2 regions of the Streptomyces sp. NPDC087263 genome follow, and region 2 is predicted to be linked to the other one. Evidence: predicted binding sites of a transcription regulator. Region 2 holds the regulator's gene; the other holds the start of a gene.

Region 1 (7,258 bases), on a different contig from region 2:
GGTCTCCGGGGGTGTCACCGTTGACCGTGCCTTCGAGGAGCGGGTACAGGTGACGGCCGTCGACCGCGCGGACCATGCCCTCGAAACCCTTGCTGCTGGCGGTGGTCGGCTGGGCGCCGTTCAGATACGGGTTCTCCGGCGCCTGCACTCCGTCGAGCGAGATCGGGGCTTCGAGAAGCTTGCCGGTGGAGGAGAAGTGCAGCAGGAACGGGCCGAACTCGTCGCCCAGCCAGTACGAGCCGTCGTACGCCCGCACGATGGACTCGACGTCGAAGTCGGCGCCGGTCAGCACCCGGTCGGTCCGGGTGAGCGGGAACGGCACCTTGTGGAACGGGTCGCTGAGGTTGAAGCCGCCCAGGACCTCGACCTTGCCGGTCTTCGTGTCCGGCTCGACGCGGTGGACGCGCAGCAGGAAGTCGGCGCTGTTGGCCTTGTTGCCGTATCCGTTGTCGGACAGCACGTCGTAACTGCCGTCGTGGCGGTTGACGGCGCCGCTGAAGCCCTGGACGGGCTGGTCGGCGAACGGCCCGGTGATGCCGTTGAACGGACCCGCCCCGATGGCCGAGCCGGACGGCTCGCTGTCCGGGACGAACGTCTGGGCCGGAAGCGAGGCGAAACCGGTCAACGTGGCCTGGCCGAAGGCGGCTGCGGTCCGAGCGAAACCAGCCGTGGCCCGGCCGGAGTCCTCGGAGTCGCGGTCGGCCATGGCGGGCGACGCGAGTCCGACGGTCAGCGCGACTGCACTGACCGTGATCGAAAGTCTCTTCATGACCCGCACGTTAGGGATACCGGGTGACGGGCGGCCGAACACTGGGCAACGCGCAGCACAGGCGTACTAGGCCCTGTCGTCAAACTCCCGTCTGCCTCGCGACGCCATGCACGTCCTCTAGACGGCACCGCCCCCCGCGTCCCTGCCCCTGTCCGTATCTCCATCCCTTTCCCGCTCCTCGTCCACGATCTCCGCGTCCATCACGCCCTCCTCCTCGCTCGGGGTGTGTTCGGCGGCCGGCTCGTCCTGCGGGGGTGTCTGCGGCGGCGCCTGCTGGGCCTGCGCATACATCGCCTGCCCCATCCGCTGGCTCACCGTGGCGAGCTTCTCTACGGCGGCCCGCAGCGCGCTCGTGTCGGCGGGCTCCTCCAGGAGTGCCTTCAGCTCCGAGATGGCCGACTCGACCTCCGGCTTCGTCTCGGACGGGACGCGTTCCTCGTTCTCCCGGAGGAACTTCTCGGTCTGGTAGACGAGTTGCTCGGCCTGGTTGCGGGTCTCGGCGGCCTCACGGCGCTGTCGGTCCTCGTCGGCGTACTCCTCGGCCTCGCGCATCATGCGGTCGATGTCGTCCTTGGGAAGCGCGGAGCCGCCGGTGACGGTCATCTTCTGCTCGCGTTCCGTGGCGAGGTCCTTCGCGGAGACGTGCATGATCCCGTTGGCGTCGATGTCGAAGGCGACCTCGATCTGCGGCACCCCGCGCGGCGCGGGCGGCAGCCCGGTGAGGTCGAAGACGCCGAGCTTCTTGTTGTACGCGGCGATCTCGCGCTCGCCCTGGTAGACCTGGATACCGACCGACGGCTGGTTGTCCACGGCGGTCGTGAAGATCTCCGAACGCCGGGTCGGGATCGTGGTGTTGCGCTCGATGAGCTTGGTCATGATGCCGCCCTTGGTCTCGATCCCCAGGGACAGCGGGGTGACGTCGAGCAGCAGGACGTCCTTGACGTCACCGCGGATGACACCCGCCTGAAGCGCGGCGCCCACGGCGACGACCTCGTCCGGGTTGACGCCCTTGTGCGGGTCCTTGCCGGTGAGTTCCTTCACCAGGTCGGTGACGGCGGGCATCCGGGTCGAGCCGCCGACCAGGATGACCCGGTCGACCACGGACAGCTTCACGCCCGCGTCCTTGACCGCCTGGTGGAAGGGGTTCTTGCAGCGGTCGAGCAAGTCGGCTGTCAGCTCCTGGAACTGAGCACGCGTCAGCTTCTCGTCGAGGTGCAGCGGGCCCTCGGCGGTGGCGGTGATGTAGGGCAGGTTAACGGTGGTCTCGGAGGCGCTGGACAGCTCGATCTTGGCCTTCTCGGCGCCCTCGCGCAGCCGTTGCAGCGCCATCTTGTCGTGTCCGAGGTCGATGCCGTGCGAGGCCTTGAACCGCTGGGCGAGATGCTCGACGACCCGCTGGTCCCAGTCGTCGCCGCCGAGTTGGGTGTCACCGTTGGTGGCCTTGACCTCGATCACACCGTCGCCGATCTCCAGGAGCGAGACGTCGAAGGTCCCGCCGCCCAGGTCGAAGACGAGAACGGTCTGCTCCTCGCCGCGGTCGAGTCCGTACGCCAACGCGGCGGCCGTCGGCTCGTTGATGATCCGCAGGACCTTGAGCCCCGCGATCTCGCCCGCCTCCTTGGTGGCCTGGCGCTGCGCGTCGTCGAAGTAGGCGGGCACCGTGATCACGGCGTCCTTGACGTCCTCGCCGAGATACGCCTCGGCGTCCCGCTTCAGCTTCTGGAGCACGCGCGCGGCCAGCTCCTGCGCGCGGTACCGGGTGCCGTCGATGGCGCCCGTCTCCGGAAAACGCCAGCTCGAATCGCCCATGTGACGCTTGGCGGAACGCGCGGTGCGCTCCACGTTCGTCACGGCCTGCCGCTTGGCGACCTCCCCGACGAGCACCTCGCCGTTCTTGGCGAAGGCCACCACGGAGGGCGTGGTGCGCGCGCCCTCCGCGTTGGCCACGACCGTGGGGTCGCCGCCCTCCAGAACAGCGACCACGGAGTTCGTCGTACCGAGATCGATCCCGACCGCACGTGCCATGTCCGTCCCCTTCCACCCGCGTCTGCCCGGCTCTGCCCGCCCCCAGCACAAAACTTGAGTGCGTATCTGTCAATGGGGCGGGTGCACCCGGGCGGGGTCCGGACATGACAGCGCCGCGGCCCCTCGTGGGGAACCGCGGCGCCGTACTGCCTACGGGGCTGTCAGGCGAGCTTCGCCGACAGGGTGATCGTCGTGCCGGTGAGCGCCTGGCTGACCGGGCAGTTCTTCTTGGCGTCCTCGGCCGCGGCGACGAAGGCGTCCTCTTCGATGCCCGGCACCGTGCCCTCGACGGTGAGGTGGATGCCGGTGATGCCCTCACCCGGCTGGAAGCTGACGTCGGCGGAGGTGACGAGCTTGGTGGGCGGGGTACCGGCCCCCGCGAGGGCGTGTGAGAACGCCATGGAGAAGCAGCTGGAGTGGGCGGCCGCGATCAGCTCCTCGGGGCTGGTCTTGCCGTTCGCGTCCTGGGAGCGCGACGCCCACGTCACGGGCTGCTCGTCGATGGCGCCGGAGGAGTCGAAGGTGACGACGCCGTTGCCCTCGAGCAGGTTGCCTTCCCAGACGGTGTGTGCAGAGCGCGTGGTTGCCACGATGAGTCCTTTCGGGTGTGATCCCGTTACCGGGGTTCCGTATGCCCCATCCGATCACACCTGCGCCCTGACCACCCAGCCGATGGGGCCACGCCCGCTCAACTCACCCGGAACACCGGCCCCCGCGCGGTGAACGGCAGCCGCGCGCCCTGCGGAATCAGGTACGCGTGCTCGCGCCGCACCCGCAGGACGTCGCACCAGCCGTCCGTGATCACCAGCATGGGCGCGCCTGGCGGGAAGTCGTCCGCGCGGTGCAGCAGATCGATGCCCGGCTGGAGGACCGTACCGCCGCGCCCGCGCACCCGGACCCGCCCGGCGATCTCCGTCACCGGCAGATAGCCGGCGTCGTGCGGGGCGGCGTCGCAGAAGACGACGCGTGCGGCCGGTACGTCACGGGCCTCGGCGTACGAGGCGATGGCGCCCAGCGCCTTGCCGAGCAGCGTGCGGTCCATGGAGGCGGAGGTGTCGAGGACCACGCCGAAGGTGCAGCGGGCGATCTCCTCGGGCGGGAAGTAGCGGCCCGCGCGCGGGATGTCGGGGGTCGCCGCCTGGCGGCGGGAGGGACGCGCGTACGTCCGCAGGGGCTCGGGGCGCGGCACGAACTCGTCGAACCAGTGGGCCAGTTGGGCGTCCCAGGCCAGCGGCGGATGGCTGAGCGCCCTGATCTCCTCGACCAGGCCGCCGGGCAGGAACCCGCGCTCCTGCCGCTGGTGCAGGTCAAGACCCTGGCCGAGGCCCCGGCGGTAGAACTCGTCGAGGTCGACGTAGTCGCGGGGTGAGCCGAGCGGGCCGCCGAGCATGTCGCCGACCCCCTTGCCGCGCAGCGTGGACAGGCGGCGCATCCGGCGCAGGTCCGTCGCGATCCGGTCGTACACCTCCTCCGCCGACAGATCCCTCAACTCCACGTCGTACAGCAGCCCTTCGGGCATCGCGCCGACGTGCATGTCGCACAGCCAGCCGTTGATGACGTAGTCCGCGGCGATGTTGAAGAGATACGGGTCGCGGGTGCCGCAGCGGTCGCTGTGGCGCAGGGCGGCGTGCAGCATCTCGTGGGCGAGGACGAACCGCCATTCCTCGTCGTCGAACTCACGCAGCGGGTTGATGTAGATCTCGGCCGCCTCAGCGTTCACCGCGGCGATGGAAATGCCGTGGGCGCGGGCGAGTTCGGCGTCGGCGACGACGGTGATGCCGGCCGCGATGCCGCCCAGGAGGGGGTAGGAGGACACGAACCAGCTCAGCGCCTTCTCCCAGGGCTGCAAGTGGGTGGGTCCGCCCCGCATGGAGGCGCGGCGGCCGCCCGCCATGTCCATCGCCGCGGCCATGGTCCGGGTCAGCGCGTGTGCGAAGGCGAGCTGCCAGTCGGGCGCGGTGCCGCCGCTCCAGGAATGCCAGGGCACCAGGAGCTGGTCCGGCTCGCCTCCCGCCGTACCGCAGCGCTCGTACGCCGCCGGAATCCCTTCGCGGCGCCAGCGCGCGGCGAGCTGCTCCTCGTCGCCGTCGGTGTAGGAGCCCGGCAGATCCTCGGGGGTCAGGCCCACCGGGAAGCCGAGCAGGAAGCGGTTGACGACGGCGCAGCGGGCGGCGAGGTCGAAGCGGTCGGGCTGTACCCGGTCGCCGGTCGCCGCCGGGACATGGCCGAAGCCGAGGTGGATGATGGCGTGCGCGGCGGCCCAGGCCCATTCGGCCGGGTCGGCGCGGCGGGTGGGGTGCACGTGCAGCACACCGCTGGAATCGACGCGGACGAGGCCGTCGCGGGGGTTCGCCGGGCAGTCCTTCTGACGGCAGGTGCTGAACCCGATGGCGGCCAGCGCGCGGTTGGCCCGCACCAGCCGCATGCCCTCCGCGAAGGCCTCGGCGGCCGGATCCGGCCTCTCCTTGTCGCTCTGCTTGCGCTTGCGGCTCACCGCCGCGCCTCCACCAGGCGCGGCATGTCGCGGGCCGCCTCCACCAGGAACCACGCGGGCAGTACGGGGTTGCCGTCGACGTCGGCCGCGATGACGCTCTGGGCGACCTCGACGGAGATCTCGGCAAGCTGTACGAGCAGCGACTTGGCGCGGAACGCGGTCTGCCTCCCGTGCTCCGAGACGTGCTCCTTGCTGGCGGGCAGCTCCTTGACGAGGCGGCCGCGGAAGGACTCGGCGAGGTAGTAGAGCAGGTCGCGGTCCTCGATACGGCTGGGCCAGCGGGCTTCGCCCTTGATGATGGCCTCGATACCGAACCGGCTGCGCACGATCTTGACGTAGCCGCAGAAGGCGACCGCGTGGGCGGGCGTCAGTGTGCCGTGCGCGATCACCTTCAGGGTGTCCTCGTCGAGGTCCGGGCCGAAGGAGCGCAGGGCGTCGGACAGCATGTGCCAGGAGCGGGGCGTGGAGAAGGGCTCCTCCGTCTTGGGCGGCTTGGACCACAGGTGGTCGGGGCGGTCGGTGAGGTGGTCCAGGATCCACGGGTGGATGTCGTTGGTGGCGGCCCACACGAGCCAGTCCTTCGAGGACGCCTCCAGATGCACATGGGCCAGGCGGTTGATCAGCGCGGCGGAGATGGGACGCGCGAGGGCGTTGTCCGTGGCGCGGTTGCCCGCGCCGATCACGATCGAACCCTTCGGCAGTTCGTAGTTGCCGATACGGCGGTCCAGGATCAGCGAGTAGAACGCCTTCTGGACGTCCGGCGTCGCCGCGTTCAGCTCGTCCAGGAACAGGCAGTACGGCTCGTCGCGGGCGATCGCCTCCGGCGGGCAGAACACCGAGCGCCCGTCGCGGATCTGCGGGACCCCGATGAGGTCCTCGGGCGCGAGCTGGGTGCCGAGCAGGCTCACGCACTCCAGTCCCAGCGACTCGGCGAACTCCCTTACCAGGGAGGACTTTCCGATGCCGGGGGCGCCCCAGAGGAAGACCGGCCGAACGGTCGCGAGACCGAGCAGCAGCTCCGGTATACGGGCGGGGGTGACGGTGACGGCTGCCTGCACGCAGAGACTCCAGGGGCGTTCGGGTAGGACGCGCAGGTGTGCGGTGTCCGGTGCGGCCAGTGTGTGCGCGGGAACCGCTCACCGCAGCCCATTTTCCGGCGCCCCTCCCAGGCGCGTGACTACGCGGCGCGCTCGTCCGGCCGTACCCCCAGCGGTATCTGGGGCCCGTCGCACTCGCGCAGCCACCGCCGCAGTACGTGGTGCACCTGCTCCGCGCCGACCAGTTCGGTGTCGCCCGCGACCGGCAGGGAGAGCGCGACCGGCGACAGCAGGAAGGGCCGGCCCTGGGCGCCGCCGAGTCCGCCGTGCGAGCCGATCTGCTCCTCGAAGGCGAGGACTTCGCCCTCCCCCGGGTCGTACCAGGAGTTGACCATGATGTCGGCGACGTGCGGGAAGGAGTGGGTCCTTCGTACGGCCCCGGCGGCGCCGGGGCCGAAGTCGGCCAGCGGGCCCGGGTGTTCGTCGTCGAGTTCGTCCACCGGGACCTCCGCTCCGTGCGCACCGAGGACGAGGCCGCCGTACTCCTCGCTGCGTACGAGGACGAAGCCGACGCCGGGATGGTTGGCGAGCGTGGACAGCAGCGCGGGATGGCGCCGGTCGATCTCCTCCCGGCTCATCCGGTGCGGCACGTCGGGGAAGGAGACCAGCCCGAGGTTGCCGGAGGCCAGCACGATGGGCTCGGAGCGGCGCGAGGGCCGGTGCTGTTCGCCGCCCTCCTCGACGGGCCTGCGCAGCGCGGCCCGCACCGCCGCCCGCGCCTCGGCGCCGCTGTGGGTGCGCCGTGCCTTGCGCGGCACGGGCAGCCCGCAGCCGGCGCGCACCAGATTGCCGAGGGTGAGCCCGTAGCGGGTCAGGAAGGTCTCCCCCGGACTCTGGCCGTGGTCGGAGAGCAGCACGATCCGGTACGGCCGC
Region 2 (7,258 bases):
GAATTGAAATGGCACGTGCGGTCGGCATCGACCTGGGCACGACTAACTCCGTCGTCAGCGTTCTGGAGGGCGGCGAGCCCACCGTCATCACCAACGCCGAGGGTGCCAGGACCACGCCGTCCGTCGTCGCCTTCGCGAAGAACGGTGAGGTGCTCGTCGGCGAGGTCGCCAAGCGCCAGGCGGTCACGAACGTGGACCGGACCATTCGGTCCGTGAAGCGTCACATGGGTACGGACTGGAAGATCGAGCTCGACGGCAAGAGCTTCAACCCGCAGCAGATGAGCGCCTTCATCCTGCAGAAGCTGAAGCGCGACGCCGAGGCGTACCTGGGCGAGAAGGTGGCCGACGCGGTCATCACCGTCCCGGCGTACTTCAACGACTCCGAGCGTCAGGCGACGAAGGAGGCCGGCGAGATCGCGGGCCTGAACGTCCTGCGTATCGTCAACGAGCCGACGGCCGCCGCCCTGGCGTACGGCCTCGACAAGGACGACCAGACGATCCTCGTCTTCGACCTCGGCGGTGGCACCTTCGACGTCTCGCTGCTCGAGATCGGCGACGGCGTCGTCGAGGTGAAGGCCACGAACGGCGACAACCACCTCGGTGGTGACGACTGGGACCAGCGGGTCGTCGACTACCTGGTGCAGCAGTTCCGCTCCGGCCACGGCGTGGACCTGGGCAAGGACAAGATGGCCCTCCAGCGCCTCCGTGAGGCCGCCGAGAAGGCCAAGATCGAGCTGTCCTCCTCCACCGAGACCTCGATCAACCTGCCCTACATCACGGCCTCCGCCGAGGGCCCGCTGCACCTGGACGAGAAGCTCACGCGCGCCCAGTTCCAGCAGCTCACCGCTGACCTTCTGGAGCGCTGCAAGACGCCGTTCCACAACGTCATCAAGGACGCCGGGATCAACCTCTCCGAGATCGACCACGTCGTTCTCGTCGGTGGCTCCACCCGTATGCCCGCCGTCGCCGAGCTCGTCAAGGAGCTGACCGGTGGCAACGAGGCCAACAAGGGTGTCAACCCGGACGAGGTCGTCGCCATCGGCGCCGCCCTCCAGGCCGGTGTCCTCAAGGGTGAGGTCAAGGACGTCCTGCTCCTCGACGTCACGCCGCTGTCGCTTGGTATCGAAACCAAGGGCGGCATCATGACCAAGCTCATCGAGCGGAACACGACGATCCCGACCAAGCGGTCCGAGATCTTCACCACCGCCGAGGACAACCAGCCCTCCGTGCAGATCCAGGTCTACCAGGGCGAGCGCGAGATCGCGGCGTACAACAAGAAGCTCGGGATGTTCGAACTGACCGGTCTGCCGCCGGCCCCGCGTGGTGTCCCGCAGATCGAGGTCGCCTTCGACATCGACGCCAACGGCATCATGCACGTCACGGCCAAGGACCTCGGCACGGGCAAGGAGCAGAAGATGACCGTCACCGGTGGCTCCTCGCTGCCGAAGGACGAGGTCAACCGGATGCGCGAAGAGGCCGAGAAGTACGCGGAGGAGGACCACGCCCGCCGCGAGGCCGCCGAGTCCCGTAACCAGGGCGAGCAGCTCGTCTACCAGACGGAGAAGTTCCTCAAGGACAACGAGGACAAGGTCCCCGGTGACGTCAAGATCGAGGTCGAGGCGTCCGTCGAGGAGCTGAAGGCCGCGCTCAAGGGCGAGGACGCCACCGAGATCCGCACCGCCACCGAGAAGGTCGCCGCGGTCTCGCAGAAGCTTGGCCAGGCGATGTACGCCGACGCCAACGCCGCCCAGGCCGCGGGTGACGCCCCCGGTGCCGAGGCTCCGAGGGCCGACGACGACGTGGTCGACGCGGAGATCGTCGACGAGGACCGTGACCGCAAGGACGGTGCCGCGTGACGGAGGAGACCCCGGGCTTCGAAGAGAAGCCTGACGTCCCTTCCGGCGCCACCCCTGATGACGCCGAGCCGACAGCCGCCCCCGAGGGGGCGGCTGCGGCCGGGGACGAATCAGCAGCAGCACAGGCACAGGCCCAACTGGCCGGTCTGACAGCTCAGCTGGACCAGGTGCGTACGGCGCTCGGTGAGCGCACGGCGGACCTTCAGCGGCTTCAGGCCGAGTACCAGAACTACCGCCGCCGGGTGGAGCGCGACCGGATCGCGGTCAAGGAGGTCGCCATCGCGAACCTCCTGACCGAACTCCTGCCGGTGCTCGACAACATCAACCGAGCGCGGGATCACGGCGAGCTGGTCGGCGGCTTCAAGTCGGTGGGCGAGTCGCTGGAGTCCGTCGTCGCGAAGCTGGGGCTACAGACCTTCGGCAAGGAGGGCGAGCCCTTCGACCCGACGATCCACGAGGCCCTGATGCACTCGTACGCGCCGGATGTCACCGAGACGACGTGCGTGGCGATTCTGCAGCCGGGGTATCGCTTCGGCGAGCGCACCATCCGCCCCGCGCGGGTGGCCGTCGCCGAGCCCCAGCCCGGCGCGCAGGCCGTCAAGTCCGAGGACGCGACGGCCGAGGCGGCGGACGACAAGGAGAGCGGTGGCCCGGACGAGGGCTGACGTTGAACGCCTGAGAGAGGAGGGACGTCGAGGATGAGCACCAAGGACTTCATCGAGAAGGACTACTACAAGGTCCTCGGCGTCCCCAAGGACGCCACCGAGGCCGAGATCAAGAAGGCGTACCGGAAGCTCGCCCGCGAGTTCCACCCGGACGCCAACAAGGGAAACGCCAAGGCGGAGGACCGCTTCAAGGAGATCTCCGAGGCGAACGACATCCTCGGGGACCCCAAGAAGCGCAAGGAGTACGACGAGGCACGCGCCCTCTTCGGCAACGGCGGCTTCCGTCCGGGCCCCGGCGCGGGTGGCGGCGGCAACTTCAACTTCGACCTGGGCGACCTCTTCGGAGGCGGCCCCCAGGGCGGTGGAGCACAGGGCGGCGGCTTCGGCGGCGGGATCGGTGACGTGTTCGGCGGGCTGTTCAACCGCGGCGGCGCGACCACCGGCACCCGTACGCAGCCCCGGCGCGGCCAGGACATCGACACCGAGGTGACGCTCAGCTTCACCGAGGCGGTGGACGGCGCGACGGTTCCGCTGCGGATGACCTCGCAGGCGCCCTGCAAGGCCTGTTCGGGCACCGGCGACGCGAACGGCACACCCCGCGTGTGCCCGACGTGTGTCGGCACCGGCCAGGTCGCCCGGGGCTCCGGCGGCGGGTTCTCCCTCACCGACCCCTGCCCCGACTGCAAGGGCCGCGGTCTGATCGCGGAGACCCCGTGCGAGGTCTGTAGCGGCAGCGGCCGCGCCAAGTCCTCGCGCACGATGCAGGTCCGTATCCCGGCCGGCGTCAGCGACAACCAGCGCATCCGGCTGCGCGGCAAGGGCGCCCCCGGCGAGCGCGGCGGCCCGGCCGGCGACCTGTATGTCACGGTGCACGTCGACGCCCACCCGGTCTTCGGCCGCAAGGGCGACAACCTCACCGTCACCGTCCCCGTCACCTTCGCGGAGGCGGCCCTCGGCGGCGAGGTCAAGGTGCCCACCCTGAGCGGACCCGCGGTGACCCTGAAGCTGCCGCCGGGCACGCCGGGCGGCCGCACGATGCGCGCCCGCGGCAAGGGCGCGGTCCGCAAGGACGGCACCCGCGGCGACCTGCTGGTCACCGTCGAGGTGGCGGTCCCCACGGAGGTTTCGGGCAAGGCTCGGGACGCTCTGGAGGCGTACCGCGAGGCGACCGCGGGTGAGGACCCGCGGGCGGAGCTGTTCCAGGCCGCGAAGGGAGCATGAGGACGCCATGGACGTACCCGGCCGTCGACGCAACCCGTACGAACTGACCGAGGAGACGCCGGTCTACGTCATCTCGGTGGCGGCCCAGCTCTCCGGCCTGCATCCGCAGACCCTGCGTCAGTACGACCGCCTCGGCCTCGTCTCCCCCGACCGCACCGCCGGCCGGGGCCGGCGCTACTCGGCCCGCGACATCGAACTGCTGCGCACCGTCCAGCAGTTGTCCCAGGACGAGGGCATCAACCTCGCCGGCATCAAACGCATCATCGAGCTGGAGAACCAGGTCGCCGCCCTCCAGCAGCGCGCCGCCGAACTCCAGGCGGCGGTGGACGGCGCGGCCGCCGCGATGCAGCAGCGCGAGGCAGCCGTCCACGCCTCGTACCGCCGCGACCTGGTCCCGTACCAGGAGGTTCAGCAGACGAGTGCGTTGGTGGTGTGGCGGCCGAAGCGGACGTCCGAGTAGCCGTTCCAACACGCGGAAGGGGCCGGGAGGGTGCACACCTCCCGGCCCCTTCCGCGTCGCTCAGGTCACTGCGCGGACGCCGGGGTGGAGGCCATGGTGAGCAGGCTGCCGGCGGCTGTCGCCGGCGTCACGGCGAGTGCCGCTCCGCTGCGTCTGGCTGGTGGCATGCTTCGCCTGTTGCGTGAGGTGTGTGCGTGGGTCGACATCAAGACACCTGGTCGGGTGCATGGGTTGTACGCGCGCACTGGGCACCCTGTGAAATGAGTGAAGCGTGTGAATCAGTGGGGATTCCTGGAAGTGGAGACGCGGCCTCTTCCCATCGTGTTCACTTGGGGAACACAGCATGCTGTTGCCATCTCGTTAAGTGGTTAGTCCTTGACGCTGAGGTCATCGCCGCGTTGGCTTTCAGCCACCTGGGTCGCAATGCTGCAACCTCGCCCGGAAGGCACCTGTTGTGAACACTCGTAACACCCGTCGGCGTCGGGCCGTCATAGCCCTGAGTACGTCCGCGATGGCCGTCTCCCTCGTCGGCTGTGGGGTCGTGGACGGGATCGGTGGCAGTGAGACCAAGGCGAGCCCCACGAAGGGCGACGACCTCACGGTGGGTCTGCTCCTCCCGGAGACGGAGAACACGCGTTACGAGAAGTTCGACTACCCCATCATCCGCGACGAGGTGAAGAAGCTCACCAACAACAAGGGCACGGTGGTCTACGCCAACGCCGCTGCGAGCGCGGCGAAGCAGGCCACCCAGCTCCAGAAGATGGTGGACGACAAGGTCGACGTGCTCCTCGTGGACGCCGTGGACTCCAAGGCCATCGCGCCCGGCGTGCAGAAGGCCAAGGACGCGGGCATCCCCGTCATCGCCTACGACAGGCTGGCCGAGGGGCCGATCGACGCGTATGTCTCCTTCGACAACGAACTCGTCGGCGAGGTGCAGGGCAAGGCCCTCATCAGTGAGCTGGGCAGCAACTCCGCCAGCAAGAAGATCATCATGATGAACGGCTCGGTGACCGACCCGAACGCGGCGCAGTTCAAGGCGGGCGCCATGGTCGAGCTCCAGAACAAGGTCACCATCGCCAAGACGTACGACACCAAGGACTGGGACCCGGTCGAGGCCACGAAGAACATGGAGAAGGCCGTCGCCGCCGTCGGCATCGACAACATCGCCGGCGTGTACGCCGCCAACGACGGCATCGCGGGCGCGGTCATCGACGTCATGAAGACCCTGGGCGTCAGCAAGGTTCCGCCGGTCACCGGGCAGGACGCGGAGCTCGCCGCGGTGCAGCGCATCGTCAAGGGCGACCAGTTCATGAGCGTCTACAAGTCCTACCCCCAGGAGGCCAGCGTCGCCGCCGAGATGGCCGTGGCGAGGGTCCAGGGCCGCACGATCGAGTTCGACGCCCTGGCCAGCGACAAGGTCGACAGTCCCACGGACAAGGACATCCTGGCCGCGCTCGTCCCGGTGGTCGCCCTCACCAAGGACAACATCGACGACACGGTCATCTCCGACGGCATCTACAAGGTCAAGGACATCTGCACCGCCGACTACAAGTCCGCGTGCAACGCGATCGACCTCAAGTAGTCCGCGGCCCCCTCGGTCCCCTGACGTGACCCAGCAGAGCGGCGAGCCCCTCCGGGCCGGTGACGATCACCGTGCGGGGCTCGTCCGGATTCCGGTACATGGACGAATACGGGGCGTATCAGGCAAGGGCCGTAACACTCGGGCGACGTCGCGTGTGGATGCCGGATGTACTGGTGGCCGCTGACTCACGGGAACCGGAGCCGCACGCGGACGCCGACGCGGAGGACATCGGTGTCGTGGCCCCGGCCGTGCGGCTGGTTGCCGAGGTGGTCTCCGGTGGAAGGTGCCACCAAGACCGGGTCTGTAAGCGCCGCGAATACGCCCGAGCCGGTATTCCTGTCTACGTGATCGTTGATGACTACGACAACCAGGGCACCGTCACCGTCCTCACCGAGCCCCAACCGGAGAAGGCCGACTGGGTAGGAGTCCACCGTGTCCCCTACGGCACCGAAGTCACCATCCCCGAAGGACCCGCAAAGGGCTTCGTGATCGGGGAGACGATCACCGGGCCCAAGCGGAAGGCATAAGCCCCCGCGCCCCCAAGGTGTCGTGCGGCATGATCCGTTCATGACCGAGATCGTGTTGATGTCAGACCCGAAGATCGCCGCGATACCCGTTGTGGACTGCGGGGAACTCCTTCTCGACGTGCGGGAGAGAGAGCTGTTTCCTGTCGATGCCCGCCGTCGGGACGACTCGGGAGCCTTCGCGCATCTGCGGGTAGGCGTGCTGGACAGGCTTGTGAGGGCCAGGGCCCTGCTCCCCCGTGGAGTAAGGCTGTTGTTCGTCGAGGGGTATCGGCCGCCGGCCTTGCAGCGGGAGTACTTCGAGCAGTACGCCGACGAGTTGAGGGCGGGCAACCCCGGCTGGGATGCCGAGCGCGTCCGGAACGCGGCCAGCCGGTACGTGTCCCCTCCGGAGATCGCCCCGCACAGCGCGGGCGCCGCCGTCGACCTCACCCTCGTCGACGCCGACGGACATGAGCTCGACATGGGGACGCCGGTGAACGCGAACCCGGAGGAGAGCGACGGCGCCTGCTACACGGGCGCGAGCAACATCGGCCCGCGGGCGCGCGCCAACCGGCGGCTGCTCGGCGACGCGCTGACCGCGGCCGGTCTGGTCAACTACCCCACGGAGTGGTGGCACTGGTCCTACGGCGACCGCTACTGGGCGCTCGCCACCGGAGCCGACCACGCGATCTACGGACCCCGGGAACACGGTGTCGACCTCCCCGTCCACCAGTGAGTTCAGGCCACCCGTGTGAACTCCACCGTCACCTCGGGCGGACCCCCGGCGACTCCTCGGTACACCCCCTTGTGCGGCGTCACGTCGTCGTAGTCGCGTCCCCGTCCCACCACCACGTGGGTCTCGGCGGCGCGGGTGCTGTTGGTGGGGTCGTAGCCGTTCCAGTCGCCCGCCCAGTACTCGATCCAGGCGTGGCTCTGGCCCGCGACGGGGCGGTGGAGTTCGGCGTCGC

The links. Region 2 encodes HspR, which represses chaperone genes until heat shock. Its sites were predicted from a motif close to TTGAGNNNNNNNNNCTCAA; they were not measured.
Region 1: the regulator HspR is predicted to act here: its motif matches at 2,849-2,867, upstream of dnaK (molecular chaperone DnaK).

The regions. Positions count from the first base shown of each region.
Region 1 covers NZ_JBIUYT010000007.1:372,297-379,554, forward strand. Annotated here, with positions in the region: gene ACIPC1_RS24315 (esterase-like activity of phytase family protein) at 1-769, opposite strand, end outside; gene dnaK (molecular chaperone DnaK) at 887-2,794, opposite strand; gene ACIPC1_RS24325 (OsmC family protein) at 2,956-3,384, opposite strand; gene ACIPC1_RS24330 (hypothetical protein) at 3,483-5,219, opposite strand; gene ACIPC1_RS24335 (AAA family ATPase) at 5,285-6,346, opposite strand; gene ACIPC1_RS24340 (alkaline phosphatase family protein) at 6,466-7,258, opposite strand, start outside.
Region 2 covers NZ_JBIUYT010000004.1:413,474-420,731, forward strand. Annotated here, with positions in the region: gene dnaK (molecular chaperone DnaK) at 9-1,856, shown strand; gene grpE (nucleotide exchange factor GrpE) at 1,853-2,521, shown strand; gene dnaJ (molecular chaperone DnaJ) at 2,555-3,742, shown strand; gene ACIPC1_RS15220 (heat shock protein transcriptional repressor HspR) at 3,750-4,202, shown strand; gene ACIPC1_RS15225 (sugar ABC transporter substrate-binding protein) at 4,657-5,784, shown strand; gene ACIPC1_RS15230 (Uma2 family endonuclease) at 5,883-6,311, shown strand; gene ACIPC1_RS15235 (M15 family metallopeptidase) at 6,352-7,026, shown strand; gene ACIPC1_RS15240 (transglutaminase N-terminal domain-containing protein) at 7,029-7,258, opposite strand, start outside.